DNA from 2 places in the Saccharothrix sp. DSM 118769 genome. Region 2 is predicted to be linked to the other one. Evidence: riboswitches for the same ligand, from Rfam matches in the RefSeq annotation. Region 2 holds a riboswitch; the other holds the start of a gene.
What was found. A riboswitch is a leader RNA that binds a small molecule or an ion and turns the genes downstream of it on or off. The one in region 2 is predicted to bind cobalamin.

Region 1 (6,962 bases), 2.5 Mb from region 2:
GCACCCCGGCGGCCTGGGCCAGGTGCAGGGCGCCCAGCGCCGTGTTGGCGCCCCGGACGGCGGCGGCCAGGGCCGGGTCGCCCACCAGAGAGGCCACGAAGCCCAGGTCCACCTGGGAGCGGCCCGAGTGCAGGTCCAGGTGGCCGTGCGCCAGCTTCGACAGCTTGCCGATGCCGCCCGCCACCGTCAGCCTGGGCACCGGGTGGCGGCGCAGGTACTTCAGCACCGCGCCGGCGAAGTCGCCCATGTCCAGCAGCGCGTCCTCGGGCAGGCCGTGCACCTCGGCGGCGACCCGCTCCGACGTGCTGCCGGTGCACCCGGCCACGTGCTCGCGCCCCGCCGCGCGGGCCACGTCCACGCCGCGCCGGATGCTGTCGATCCACGCCGAGCACGAGTACGGCACCACGACGCCCGTCGTGCCCAGGATCGACAGGCCGCCCAGGATGCCCAGCCGCGGGTTCCACGTCCTGCGCGCCAGCTCCTCGCCGTGCTCGACGGAGATCTCCACGACCACGTCCCCGGTGCCGCCGTGCTCCGCCGCCACCCGCGCCACGTGCTCGGTCATCAACCGCCTCGGCACGGGGTTGATCGCGGGCTCGCCGACCGCCAGCGGCAGCCCCGGCTTGGTGACCGTGCCGACGCCCGGCCCCGCGCGGAACACGACGCCGCCGCCGGGCGGGCCGGGGCGCACCGTCGACGAGATCAGCGCGCCGTGCGTCACGTCCGGGTCGTCGCCCGCGTCCTTCACCACCGACGCGGTCGCCGTGCCGCCGGACAGGGACTCGCGGGCCAGCGCGAACGTCGGCGTGCGACCCTTGGGCAGCACGACCCCCACCGGGTCGGGGAACTCGCCGGTGAGCAGCGCCGTGTAGGCCGCGGTCGTCGCGGCCGTGGCGCAGGCGCCGGTCGTCCATCCGTAGCGCAGGGTGCTCACGACGACAGGATGCAACAACGATGGGAACGGTGCTGGTGCTGGGGGGCACGGGGGAGTCCCGCGCGCTCGCCGCCGCCCTCACCGGCACGAGGGTGATCTCCTCGCTCGCCGGCCGGGTGCGCGACCCGAAGCTGCCCGAGGGCGAGGTGCGGATCGGCGGGTTCGGCGGCGTCGACGGGCTGGTCGCCCACCTGCGCGCCGAGCGCGTCGACGCCGTCGTGGACGCCACCCACCCGTTCGCCGACCGCATCACGGCCAACGCCCTCGCCGCGACGACGGCCACCGGCACGCCGTTCCTCGTGCTGCGCCGCCCCGGCTGGCCGCCGCGCCCCGGCTGGGAGTACGTGGGCAGCGTCGCCGAGGCCGCCGAGCGCGTCGCCGGCCGCACGCCGTTCATCACCACCGGGCGGCAGGAGCTGGCGCACTTCCGCGGCGGCGTGGCGCGCACCGTCGACCCGCCCGACCCGCCGGTCCCCGGCGTCACCGTCCTGCTCGACCGCGGTCCGTACGCGGTGGACGACGAGCTGGCGCTGATGCGCGCGCACGGCGTGGACGTGCTCGTCACCAAGGACAGCGGCGGGCCGATGACGGCGGCCAAGCTGGAGGCCGCCGCTCACCTGGGCCTGCCGGTCGTCGTGGTGCGCCGCCCGCCCGCGCCGGACGCGCCGCACGTGGCCACCGTCGCCGAGGCGCTCGACTGGCTCGCCCGCGGTGGCGTCCTCACCCGGGGTAGCGGCGCGGGGTGAACACCGTGCCGCGGTGGGTGAGCGTCGTCTGCGTCGACCCGACCAGCAGCAGGCACCGCATGTCCACGGTGGACGGGTCGAGGTCGGCCAGCCGCAGCACCCGCACGTCCTCCTCCGGTCCGCCGACGTCGCGGCCCACCACCACCGGGGTGTCCGGCGAGCGGTGGCGCAGCAGCAGGTCCCGCGCCGCCTCCACCTGCCACGTGCGGCTGCGCGAGGCCGGGTTGTAGATCGCCAGCACGAGGTCCGCCGCCGCCGCGGCCTCCAGCCGGCCGGCGATCACCTCCCACGGCTTGAGCCGGTCCGACAGCGACACCACGCAGTAGTCGTGCCCCAGCGGCGCGCCCACCCGGCTGGCCACCGCGTGCGCCGCGGTCAGCCCCGGCAGCACGCGCACCGGCACGTCCGCGAACTGCTCCTCCGCCGCGACCTCCAGCACCGCGCTGGCCATCGCGAACACGCCGGGGTCGCCCGAGGACACCACGGCGACCCGCCGGCCCCGCTTGGCGAGGTCCAGCGCGAACGCCGCCCGCTCGGACTCCACCTTGTTGTCCGAGGCGTGCACGCGCTGCCGCGGCGAGGCGTTCACCCGGTTCAGGTACGTCACGTAGCCGACCAGGTCGTCCGCCCCCACCAGCGCCCGGCGCGCCTCCGGCGTCAGCCACTCCGGCCCGGCCGGGCCGAGGCCCACCACGACCACCTCGCCGACGCCCGACGCCGAGACCGACGCCCGCCGCCGGTCCCCGGAGGGCAGCAGCGCCAACGAGAAGTACGGCACCGTGTCCGGGTCCACTTCGGACAGCGGCGCGGTGCGCTGGCCGCCGGTGGTGGCCCGCTCCACGTACCACGCCTCGTCGAGCCGACCGGCCTTCTCCAGCGCCGCCCGCACGTGCGGGAAGGTCCGCCCCAGCTTCATGATCGCCACCGGGTCGCCGCCCGACAGGTGCTCGACCAGCGCGTCGGTGGGCAGCGTGCCCGGCAGCACGGTCAGCACCTCGTCCCGCTCCACCAGCGGCCGGCCGATCACCGCCGCGCCCGCGCTCACCGACGTCACGCCCGGCACCACCTCGGCCGGGTACCGGTGCGCCAGGCGCTTGTGCAGGTGCATGTACGAGCCGTAGAAGAACGGGTCGCCCGCCGCCAGCACGACCACGTCGAGCCCCGCGTCGAGGTGCTTCGCGAGCCGTTCCGCGCACTCCTCGTAGAACCCGTCGATCTCGCCCTGGTAGTCGTCGGAGTCCTCGGTGGTCACCGGGTAGACGAGCTGCTCCTCGACCTGGCCCTCCCGCAGGTAGGGCTCGGCGATCCGCCGCGCCACGCTGCGCCCGTGCCGCGCGCTGTGGAACACCACCACGTCGGCCTCGCGGATGAGCCGCGCCGCCTTCACCGTCACCAGCTCCGGGTCGCCCGGACCCACGCCGACGCCGTACAGCCTGCCCGTCATTCGTCCTCGCTCGCGATCGCGTTGACCGCCGCGGCCGTCATGGCGCTGCCGCCGCGCCGCCCGCGCACGACCAGGTGCTCCAGGCCGAGGTCGTTGGCCACCAGCGCGTCCTTCGACTCGGCCGCCCCGATGAACCCGACCGGCACGCCCAGCACGGCGGCCGGTTTCGGCGCGCCCGCGGCGATCAGGTCGAGCAGGTGGAACAGCGCGGTCGGCGCGTTGCCGATGGCGACCACCGCGCCGTCCAGCCGGTCGCCCCACAGCTCCAGGGCGGCGGCGCTGCGGGTGTTGCCCAGCTCGTCGGCCAGCTCCGGCACGCGCGGGTCGTTCAGCGTGCACAGCACCTCGTTGCCCGCGGGCAGGCGCTTGCGCGTCACGCCCGCCGCGACCATCTGCGCGTCGCACAGGACCGGCGCGCCCGCCAGCAGCGCCTCGCGGGCGTCGCGCACCACGTGCGGCGAGAACGCGACGTCGTCGACCAGGTCGACCATGCCGCAGGCGTGGATCATCCGCACCACGACGCGCGCGACGTCGTCGGGGAACCGGGTCAGGTCCGCCTCGGCGCGGATGGTGGCGAACGAGCGGCGGTAGATCTCCGGCCCGTCCTTGACGTAGTCCTGCTCGGTCACCTGATCTCCTCGTACCCGTCGCCGGTCGCGACGAACTCCACCGCGCCACCGGCCGGCCGCCCGCACCTGCGCGCGCAGCCGGACCAGTGCACGCGCCCCGCGTGCGGGGTGCCGATCCAGCGCGCGACGTCCGCGCGCACGTCGGCCAACGACTTCGCGCACCCCGGCCGGCCGGTGCACGCGCTCACCCCGTGCCACGGCGAGTCGGGGGAGGTGAACAGGCCGCCCGCGTCGCTGCCGGCCGGGAGGACCAGGCCGCGCCACGGCGTCAGCCGCACCGGCGTGCCGGCCAGCAGGCGGGCGTCGAGCCGGCCCAGCGGGACGCCCGCGACCACGACGTCCCCGACCGGACCCGGTGTCGCGGGGATCACAGCGGGGTCGAGGCGGTCGGCCACCGGGACGCCCAGCGCCTCCGTGATCTTCCGCACACCGCCGTCCACTTCGGACAGCCGCCAGGCGGTCCCGCGCAGTTCCCCGAACAGCCGAGCCGCGCGCACCACGGCGCCCACCGGATCGGTCACCCGAAGCCCGGAATCACGCCCCGCCAGGAACAACGCGTCACCGACCAGGCCGATGTCACCCGAAAGCCCGCTCACCGCGTGACCCACCGTGACCAGGAACCGGCCCGGCAGGTCGGCCAGCGACGGTTCGGCCAGCAGCGCGGCGTCGAGCGCGTCCACCAGGTCCTGGTTGTCCTCCAGCGGCGCGGCGACGATGTTGCGCATCCGCTCGTGGGTCGCCGAGGGCAGCAGGCCGGCTTCCCGCAGGCGCGCCCCCAGCTCGTGCTCCGCCCCCGGCGCCAGGCCCCTGATCTGCACGTTCGCCCGCGACGTCAGCTCCAGGAACCCGTCGCCCAGCTCCAGCGCCGCCGCGCGCACCACGTCGAACCGCCGGGCGTCCAGCGTCCCGCCGGGCACCCGCACGCGCGCCAGCCCGCCGTCGGCCGCGACGTGCACGTCGACGGCCCCGGGGCAGGCGTCCGGGCGTTCCCGATCGGAGGACATGGGATGGATGCTAACCGCCGGGTTAGGGTGGCCCCGAACGGCGAAGCAACAGGAGGAAGCCGGTGCGAATCCGGCGCGGTCCCGCCACTGTGACCGGGTGAGCGCCCGGGAGTCAGGAACTCCGCCCAGCCGTCCCCCACGACCTGGGGCGAGGACCCCCGAGGGATGGAGCCCGCACGTGATCCTGCTGCTGTCGACCTCCGACACGGACCTGCTGTCCGCCCGCGCGAGCGGCGCGGACTACCGCCTGGCCAACCCCTCCCGCACCGCCGCGGCCGACCTCCCGGCGCTGGTCGAGGGGGTCGACCTGGTGGTCGTGCGCATCCTCGGCGGTCGCCGGATGTGGGAGGAAGGGCTCGACCACCTCCTCGCGGGCCCGCGCCCCGTCGTCGTGCTCGGCGGCGAGCAGAACCCCGACGCGCCGCTGATGGAGCTGTCCACGGTGCCCGGCGGCGTGTGCGCCGAGGCCCACGCGTACCTGGCGCACGGCGGCCCGGCGAACCTCGCCGAGCTGCACCGCTTCCTGTCCGACACGGTCCTGCTCACCGGCCACGGCTTCGAGCCGCCCGCGCCCGCGCCGAACTGGGGCGTCCTGGAGCGGCCGGAGCCCGCGGGGCCCGCGAACGACGGCCCGACCGTCGCGGTCCTGTACTACCGGGCCCACCACGTCGCCGGGAACACCGCGTTCGTGCACGCCCTGTGCGACGCGGTCGAGGCGAAGGGCGGCCGGCCGCTGCCGATCTTCTGCGCCTCGCTGCGCGCCGCCGAACCGGGGCTGCTCGCCGAGCTGGGCAAGGCGGACGCGCTCGTGGTCACCGTCCTCGCCGCGGGCGGCACGAAGCCCGCCGCCGCGTCCGCCGGCGGTGACGACGACGCGTGGGACGTGGGCGCGCTCGCCGCGCTGGACGTGCCGATCCTCCAGGGGCTCTGCCTCACCTCCAGCCGCGCGCAGTGGGACGACAACGACGACGGCCTCTCCCCGCTGGACACCGCCACGCAGGTGGCGATCCCCGAGTTCGACGGCCGGATCATCACCGTCCCGTTCTCCTTCAAGGAGGTCGACGAGGACGGCCTGACCGTGTACGTGGCCGACGAGGAGCGGGCCGCGCGCGTCGCGGGCATCGCCGTGCGGCACGGGAAGCTGCGGCACGTCCCCAACGCCGACAAGCGGATCGCGATCATGCTGTCGGCCTACCCCACCAAGCACTCCCGCATCGGCAACGCCGTCGGCCTCGACACCCCGGCGAGCGTCGTGCGGCTGCTCCAGGAGCTGCGCGCGGCCGGGTACGACATCGGCGACGAGCTGCCCGGCGTGGACGACCTCGACGGCGACGCGCTCATCCACGCCCTCATCGCGGCCGGCGGGCAGGACGCGGACTGGTTGACCGAGGAGCAGGTCCAGGGCAACCCGGTGCGGCTGCCCGCCGCCCGCTACCGCGAGTGGTACGCCACCCTGCCCGAGGACGCCCGCGCGGGCATGGAGGCGCACTGGGGGCAGGCGCCCGGCACGCTGTTCGTGGACCGCTCGAAGGACCCCGACGGCGAGGTCGTGCTGGCCGCCCTGCGCTCCGGCAACGTCGTGGTGATGGTCCAGCCGCCGCGCGGGTTCGGCGAGAACCCCATCGCGATCTACCACGACCCGGACCTGCCGCCCAGCCACCACTACCTGGCCGCCTACCGCTGGCTGGAGTCCGAGTTCCGGGCGGACGCCGTCGTGCACGTCGGCAAGCACGGCAACCTGGAGTGGCTGCCCGGCAAGACCGTCGGCATGTCCGCGGGCTGCGGCCCGGACGCCGCGCTCGGCGACCTGCCGCTGGTCTACCCGTTCCTGGTCAACGACCCGGGCGAGGGCACCCAGGCCAAGCGCCGCGCGCACGCCACCCTGGTCGACCACCTCGTGCCGCCGATGACCCGCGCCGACAGCTACGGCGACATCGCCAGGTTGGAGCAGCTGCTCGACGAGCACGGCACGATCGCCGCGATGGACCCGGCGAAGCTGCCCGCGATCCGCGCGCAGATCTGGACCCTCATCCAGGCCGCGAAGCTCGACCACGACCTGGGCGTCGCCGAGCGCCCGGCCGACGAGGGCTTCGACGACCTGATCCTGCACGTCGACGGCTGGCTGTGCGAGGTCAAGGACGTGCAGATCCGCGACGGCCTGCACGTGCTCGGGCAGGCCCCGACCGGCGAGGCCCGGGTCAACCT
Region 2 (6,962 bases):
GCGAAGACCAGCAGGAGGCGGTCCGATGACCTCGCTCGCCCTCTCCCTGAACGACTCCTCCACGATGCTGCGGCGCAACCTGCGCCACGCCACCCGCAACCCGTCGGCGCCGATCGCGTCCGTGGTCTCGCCCGTGGCGCTGATGCTGCTCTTCGTCTTCGCCTTCGGCGGCACGATGGGCAACGGCCTGGTCGGCGCGGCGCAGGGCATCGACTACGTCGACTACCTCACCCCCGGCATCATCCTGCTCGGCATGACGGTGGGCGCGATGGGGACGTCCATCGGTGTCGCGGTCGACATGACCAAGGGGATCGTCAACAGGTTCCGGACCATGGACATCTCCCGCGCGTCCGTCCTGACCGGACACGTCGTGGGCAGCGTGGTCCAGGCCATGGTCAGCACCGTCCTGGTCATCGCCGTCGCGCTGCTGATCGGTTTCCGCCCCAGCGCGGGAGTGCCGGGTTGGCTGGCCGCTCTCGGCCTGCTGGTGCTCGTGAGCCTGGCCCTGTCGTGGGTGTCGGTCGGCATGGGGCTCGCCGCGAAGACCGTCGACTCGGCGAGCAACCTGCCGATGTTCCTGCAGGCGCTGCCGTTCCTGTCGAGCGCGTTCGTGCCGGCGGCGTCGATGGCTCCGGGCCTGCGCTGGTTGTCCGAGCACGACCCCTTCACCCCCGTCATCGACACGCTGCGCAACCTGTTCCTCGGCCGGCCGGTGACCAGCGACTGGATCGTCGGGGTCGCCTGGTGCCTCGGCATCGCGCTCATCGGCTACCTGTGGTCGAAGCGCCTGTACAAGCGGGAACCGCGGCACACGTGACCTCACCGCCCGCCTGGTCCAGGAGGCGCTCGACGGCAGCCGAACCGCTCGACGACCCGCGCATCATGTCCGACGTGCTGCCGGAAGACCCCCCACCACGGGGTGGGTCTGCTGCGCGAGCGGTCACGATTGGCCGGACGCCCCGCCGCACCTCGTCGGGCGGCGGTCGAGCGGAACTCCGGGGGCGTCGGCGAACCGGCGCCGGGGCGCACGTCCCCCGGGCGGCGTCCTGGTCGCGGTCGTCCGGGTCATGGCGACGCCCGTGAGCACCACCAGCACCCCGAGGACGACGCGGGCGGTCAGCGGTTCGCCGAGGACGACCGCGCCGAGCGCGACGGACACCACGGGCAGCAGGTAGCCGACGGTGGCGGCGCTGGTCGCGCCCTCGTCCTCGATGATCCGGTAGTTGAGGACGAACGTGACGCCGGTCGCGAAGACCCCCAGCACGACGAGCGCCGCGACGGCCGTCGCGTTCGGCGTGGCGGGGGTGCGGTCGAAGGGCAGCGCGAGCGCGGAGAGCCCGGTGGCGACGCCGAGCTGCGCGGCGGACACGGCCAGCGGCGCGCCGTGGCCGACGAGCGTGCGCCCCATGTACGCGAACGCCACGGCGTAGCTCGCGGCGGCGCCCACGAGGGCGAGCGCGCTCCACCCGGTCAGGCCCTCCCGCCACGGCGCGAAGATGAGCAGCACGCCGCCGAAGCCGAGGAGGAGGCCGAGCACGCGGACCGGGGTGGTGCGGCGCTCGGTGCCCAGCAGCAGCCCGATGACCAGCGACCACAGGGGCGTGGTGGCGTTGAGGGCGCCGGCCGTGCCCGAGTCGACGCCCTGCTGGCCGATGCCGAACAGCAGGAACGGCACGGCGTTGCAGAACAGCGCGGCCACGGCGAGGTGCCCCCACAGGCCGCGCGGCAGCCGCTGCCGGGAGCGGCGGGCCAGGACCAGCAGCACGGCCGAGCCGAGGGCGCACCGGGCCGTGGCGATCCCGGCGGGCGCGAACCCGGTCAGGGCCAGTTCGATCCACAGGAACGCCGAGCCCCACAGCAGGGCCATGGTTCCCAGGCGCAGGGCGCTTCGTCCGGTCACGGGACCACCGTCCCGCGCGGCACCCTTCAAGAAAAGTGAAACCTGCTCAAGGACGGTTAAGCGGAGCTTCACGGTCGAGGGCGCACGACGTGCGCGGTGCCGAAGCGTCGGCGGCGACCCCGGGGCCGCCGCCGACGGGGGGTCAGCGGGTGTGGACCAGCAGCTCGTCCACCCCGTGCACGATCGACGCGGTGCGGAACGCGGGGCGGTCGTCGGCCAGGCGCAGGTTCGGGAACCGGCGCAGCAGCGCGGGGTAGGCCGCGCGCAGCTCCATCCGGGCCAGCCCGGCGCCGACGCAGCGGTGCGCGCCGTAGCCGAACGCCAGGTGCGACGTGGGGCCGCCGGCGGGGTTGAAGTCGGGCGTGCCCTCGCGGTTGGCCGCCGACAGCGACACCACGAGCACGTCGCCCTCCTCGATCCGCTGGTCACCGACCTGGAGGGGGTGCCGGGCGAAGCGCGGGAACGCGACCTGCACCACGCTCAGGTGCCGCAGCAGCTCCTCCACGAGCGGCCCGACGGCGGCGTCGTCGTCGCGCATGGACGCCCGCGCCGCCTCGTCGCGCAGCAGCACGATCGCGCCGAGCGCGAGCGTGGAGGCGGTGGTGTCGAACCCGCCGGTGAGCACGCCGTCGGCCAGGCCGGCCAGCTCCTCGTCGCTCACGTCGTCGCCGTGCTGGCGGATGATCATGCCGATGAGGCCGTCGCCGGGGGCGCGGCGCTCCCGCTCCACGATCTCCTGCATGTACTTCAGCGACTCGGAGATCGCGCCCAGGGCCTGGCCCGCGCCTCCGAACAGGTCGAACCGGGCGGCGGCGAGCTGCTGGAACCGCTCGCGGTCCTCGTAGGGCACGCCGAGCAGCTCGCAGATCGTCAGCGACGGGATCGGCAGCGCGAACTCCTTGACCAGGTCCACCGGACCGGGCGCGGCCTCCATGGCGTCGAGCCGCTGCGTGACGATCTCGTCGATGCGCGGCACGAGGCGGGCCAGCCGGCGCATGGTGAACTCGGGGGTGAGCAGCTTGCGCAGGCGCGTGTGGTCCGGCGGGTCGGCGAAGCCGAGGCCGCCGGGCGACTGCTCGATGCGGCCGACCGCCGCGCCGAGGCGTGCGTAATCGTTACTGAACGACCCTGTGTCGGAAAGCACTTTCTTGGCCTCGTCCTGGCCGGTGACCAACCACAGCCGCACCCCGAACGGCACGGGCAGGCGGTGCACCGCCCCGGACTCCCTCATCCGCTCCAGCTCCGCGACCGGCACCACCCCGTCCCGCTTCAGCGGGACCAGCGCACCGTCCGGGAGCAGCGACAACGCCCGTGAACCGATCTTGCCCATCACCCACCGCGTCGCCGAACGCCGTGCGACCCACGCCACCAAGCCGTCGCGCACCGACGCCAGAGTCGACATCCCCACACCCCTCTTCCCCAGGTTTGAACTGGTTGACGGTAACCGCACGCCGAGGTGAGCAGCATCGCGCCTGAGGCGGATTGACACGCCGTGAACGGTGCAAGACGATCGGCAATCGCGCCCGAACAGGGGAAGCCGGTCGGAATCCGGCGCTGACCCGCAACGGTGGGTCCCCGAGGGGACGAGCCCGAACACCTGCCGCGCGCGCCGTGCTCCTGACACCGTCGAGGTCAACGGGTCGGAGCCCAGGGAGCCGGTGACGGCTGTCCGGGGTCCGCCCACGCCTCGCGCCCCGGAAAGGTCGACCATGCCGTTCGGACGGACCGCCACCGCCGTCGCCGTCGCGCTCGCCGCCCTGGCCCTGCCCGCGCCGGCGCACGCCGCGGAGCCGGGGACCCCCGCCGGGACCGCCGCGGGCTGGCTCACCCGGCAGCTCGTGGACGGCGACCACCTGGAGAGCGCGGGCTACCCCGACCCCGGGCTCACGCTGGACGCCGCGTTCGCGCTCGCCGCCGCCGACGTGGCGAGCGACACCGGCGAGCGCGTCGGCGCGTGGGTCGCGCGACCCGGGACGATCTCCAACTACCTGCACTTCGACACCCCCGCCACCGAGTCGTACGCGGGCGCGCACGCCAAGCTCGCCCTGTTCGCCTCGGTGACCGGCGCGGACCCGACCGACTTCGGCGGCGTCGACCTGGTCGCGGGCCTGACCGCGCTCAAGGCCCCGTCCGGCCGGTTCACCGACCGGACCGCCTACCAGGACTACTCCAACGGCTTCTCCCAGGCGTTCGCCGTGCTCGCGCTGGACCGCGCGGGCGGCGCGCCGCGGGACGCCGTCGACTTCCTGGCCGGCGGGCGGTGCCCGGACGGCGGCTTCCCGCTGCTGCTGGCGACCGCGCCGTGCACGTCCCACGTGGACGCCACCGCGATGGCCGTGCAGGCGCTGCTCGCCGCCGACCGGGCCGACGCCGCGGCCGGCGGGCTGACCTGGCTCGTGAACGCGCAGCAGCCCGGCGGCGGGTTCCGCGACGAGAGGGGCCTCGACGAGGGCAACGCCAACAGCACCGGCCTCGCCGCTCAGGCGCTGCGGGTGGGCGGCGAGGCGCGGGCCGCCGACCGGGCCGCCGCGTTCCTGGCGTCGTTGCAGGTCGGGTGCGCGGGCGCGGAGGCCGACCGGGGCGCGTTCGCGTTCGACCGGACCGGGTTCGCCGCGGCCACCGCGACGCGCGCCACGACGCAGGGCGTGCTCGGCGTCACCGGCGTCGGCTTCGCCGCCCTGTCCACCGCGGGCGACCGCCCGGGCGCGCCGGTCCTCGACTGCGCCGGCACGCCCACCAGCACCACGCCCACGTCCACCACCACGGCGCCCACCACCACCGCGCCCACCGCCACGGCGACGACCACCACGTCCGCCCCGGGCACCACGTCGGCGGCGGCCACCACGACCACCACCGCGGCGGTGGTCGTGGTGGGCGGCGGCGGTGAGCTGGCGCGCACGGGTGTGGAGGTCGGCCCGGCGGTGTGGCTCGGCTCGCTGCTGCTGGCCGGCGGCGCGCTCCTGCTGGCGCTGGCGCGCAGGCGGTCGACGTGACGTCCCGGTGGCGGCGGGCGCTGGCGGCCTGGGGCGTCGTCGTGCTCGCCTCGATCGCCGCTCCCCCGGCGGCGCGGGCGGCCGACTGCGCCGGTGTCGCCGTGGTCGTGGACTTCCGGTCCCTGGGCGGCGGCGTGCGCACCGGCTGCGCGGCCGGCGACCCGGCGTCCGGCACCGCCGCGCTGACCGCCGCCGGCTTCGGCTTCACCTTCGCGGCCCGGCAGCCCGGGTTCGTGTGCCGGATCGACGGCCTGCCCGGGCAGGACCGCGACGCGTGCGTCGGCACGTCGCCGACCACCGCCTACTGGTCGTACTGGCACGCCCGGCCGGGCGGGTCGTGGGTCTACAGCAGCGGGTCGGCGAGCGCGCACGACCCGGCCCCCGGCACCGTCGAGGGCTGGGCGTTCGGCGCGGGCGAGCAGCCCGGCGCGGCACCCCCGGCACCCGCGCCCCCGGTCCAGCCGCCCGCTCCCCCGCAGCCGGCGCCCCGGCAGCCCGCACCCCCGCCACCGGCGGCCCAACCCCCGGCTGCCCAACCCCCGGTGGCGGGGTCCCCGCCACCGGCGACCACACCGGGGACCGGACCGCCGACCGACTCCCCCGGACCGGGCACGACGCCCGCCACCACCGCGTCACCGTCCTCTTCGGACACCCCGGCCGGCGGCACGGCCGCCGCGTCGTCCGGCGCCCCGCCGACGGGCGCCCCGTCCACGGCCGTCGGCCCCGCGGCGGCTCCGTCGTCCGGCGGCGCGGTCGGCCTCGTCGCCGGTCTCGCGGTGGTCGCGCTGCTGGCCGGGGCGGGCGCGTGGGTCGCGCGGCGGCGCGCGAAGGGCGCGGGGTGACGCCGCACCCCGGCGCGTGGTGGCTGTGGGCGCTGTGCCTGGGCGTCGTCGCGGGCCGGACGAACAACCCGGTGCTGCTCGCGCTCGTCGTCGCGGTCGCCGGGTTCGTGGCGGTGTCGTGCCGCCAGGACACGCCGTGGGCGAGCGCGTACGGCGTGTTCTTCAGGTTCGGGCTGGTGGTGATCGCGGTCCGGGTGGTGTTCCACGTGCTGCTCGGCGGCGTCACCGGGCCGACGGTGCTCGTCGCGCTGCCCGAGGTGCCGCTGCCGGACTGGGCGGCCGGCGTGCGGCTGGGCGGGCCGGTCAGCGCCGAGGGCCTGGCCTTCGCGGTGTACCAGGGGCTCCAGCTCGCGACCCTGCTGTGCTGCGTGGGCGCGGCGAACGCGCTGGCCAACGCCAAGCGGCTGCTGCGCTCGCTGCCCGCCGCGCTGTACGAGGTGAGCGTGGCCGTGGTGGTGGCGCTGACGGTGGCCCCGCAGCTGGTGGCGAGCGCGCGGTCGGTGCGCCGGGCGCGGGCGCTGCGCGGTGGCGCCGTGCGCGGGGTCCGGGCGGTGCGGGTGCTGATGGCGCCGGTGCTGGAGGACGCGTTCGAGCGGTCGCTGGTGCTGGCCGCCGCGATGGACTCGCGCGGTTACGGGCGCACCGCCGGCCAGTCGCGGCGCGCGCGCCTGCTGACCGGCGGGCTCGTGCTCGGCGGCCTCGCCGGTCTGTGCGTCGGCGCCTACGGCCTGCTCGACGGCACGTCGTCGCCGGCCGGCGCGCCGGTGCTGGCGCTGGGGTCGGCGCTGGCGGTGGCCGGGCTGTGGACCGGGTCGCGGCGGGTGCGGCGCAGCCGGTACCGCCCGGACCGCTGGGGGCCGCGCGAACTGCTGGTGGTGGCGTCCGGGCTGGTCGCGGCGGCGGCGACGCTCCTCGCGCCGGCGGACCTGGGTGGTGCCGCGCTGTCGGCGAGCACCGTGCCGCTGGTCGCGCCCGCCCTGCCGCTGCTGCCGGCGCTCGGCGTGCTGTGCGCCCTGGCGCCCGTGCTGGTCGCGGGCCGCCCGATCGGGAAGAGGACATGATCCGGTTCGAGAACGTCACCGTCACCTACCGCGACGCGGGCGCGCCCGTGCTGGCCGGCGTGGACCTGCACGTGCCGGAGGGCGAGCTGTGCCTGGTGGTCGGGCGCACCGGGTCGGGCAAGTCCACCCTGCTGCGCGCGGTCAACGGGCTGGTGCCGCACTTCAC

Region 1: another riboswitch for cobalamin. It lies ahead of cobN (cobaltochelatase subunit CobN); the one in region 2 lies ahead of ACRAKJ_RS20515 (peptidase).

What each region holds. Positions count from the first base shown of each region.
Region 1 is NZ_CP193627.1:2,234,991-2,241,952, forward strand. It holds gene ACRAKJ_RS10545 (cobalt-precorrin-5B (C(1))-methyltransferase) at 1-934, opposite strand, end outside; gene ACRAKJ_RS10550 (cobalt-precorrin-6A reductase) at 955-1,680, shown strand; gene ACRAKJ_RS10555 (precorrin-2 C(20)-methyltransferase) at 1,655-3,124, opposite strand; gene ACRAKJ_RS10560 (precorrin-8X methylmutase) at 3,121-3,753, opposite strand; gene ACRAKJ_RS10565 (hypothetical protein) at 3,750-4,757, opposite strand; cobalamin riboswitch at 4,766-4,900, shown strand; gene cobN (cobaltochelatase subunit CobN) at 4,936-6,962, shown strand, end outside.
Region 2 is NZ_CP193627.1:4,722,747-4,729,708, reverse strand. It holds gene ACRAKJ_RS20535 (ATP-binding cassette domain-containing protein) at 1-29, shown strand, start outside; gene ACRAKJ_RS20530 (ABC transporter permease) at 26-817, shown strand; gene ACRAKJ_RS20525 (EamA family transporter) at 941-1,867, opposite strand; gene ACRAKJ_RS20520 (cytochrome P450) at 2,043-3,302, opposite strand; cobalamin riboswitch at 3,381-3,519, shown strand; gene ACRAKJ_RS20515 (peptidase) at 3,610-4,893, shown strand; gene ACRAKJ_RS20510 (hypothetical protein) at 4,890-5,735, shown strand; gene ACRAKJ_RS20505 (CbiQ family ECF transporter T component) at 5,732-6,796, shown strand; gene ACRAKJ_RS20500 (ABC transporter ATP-binding protein) at 6,793-6,962, shown strand, end outside.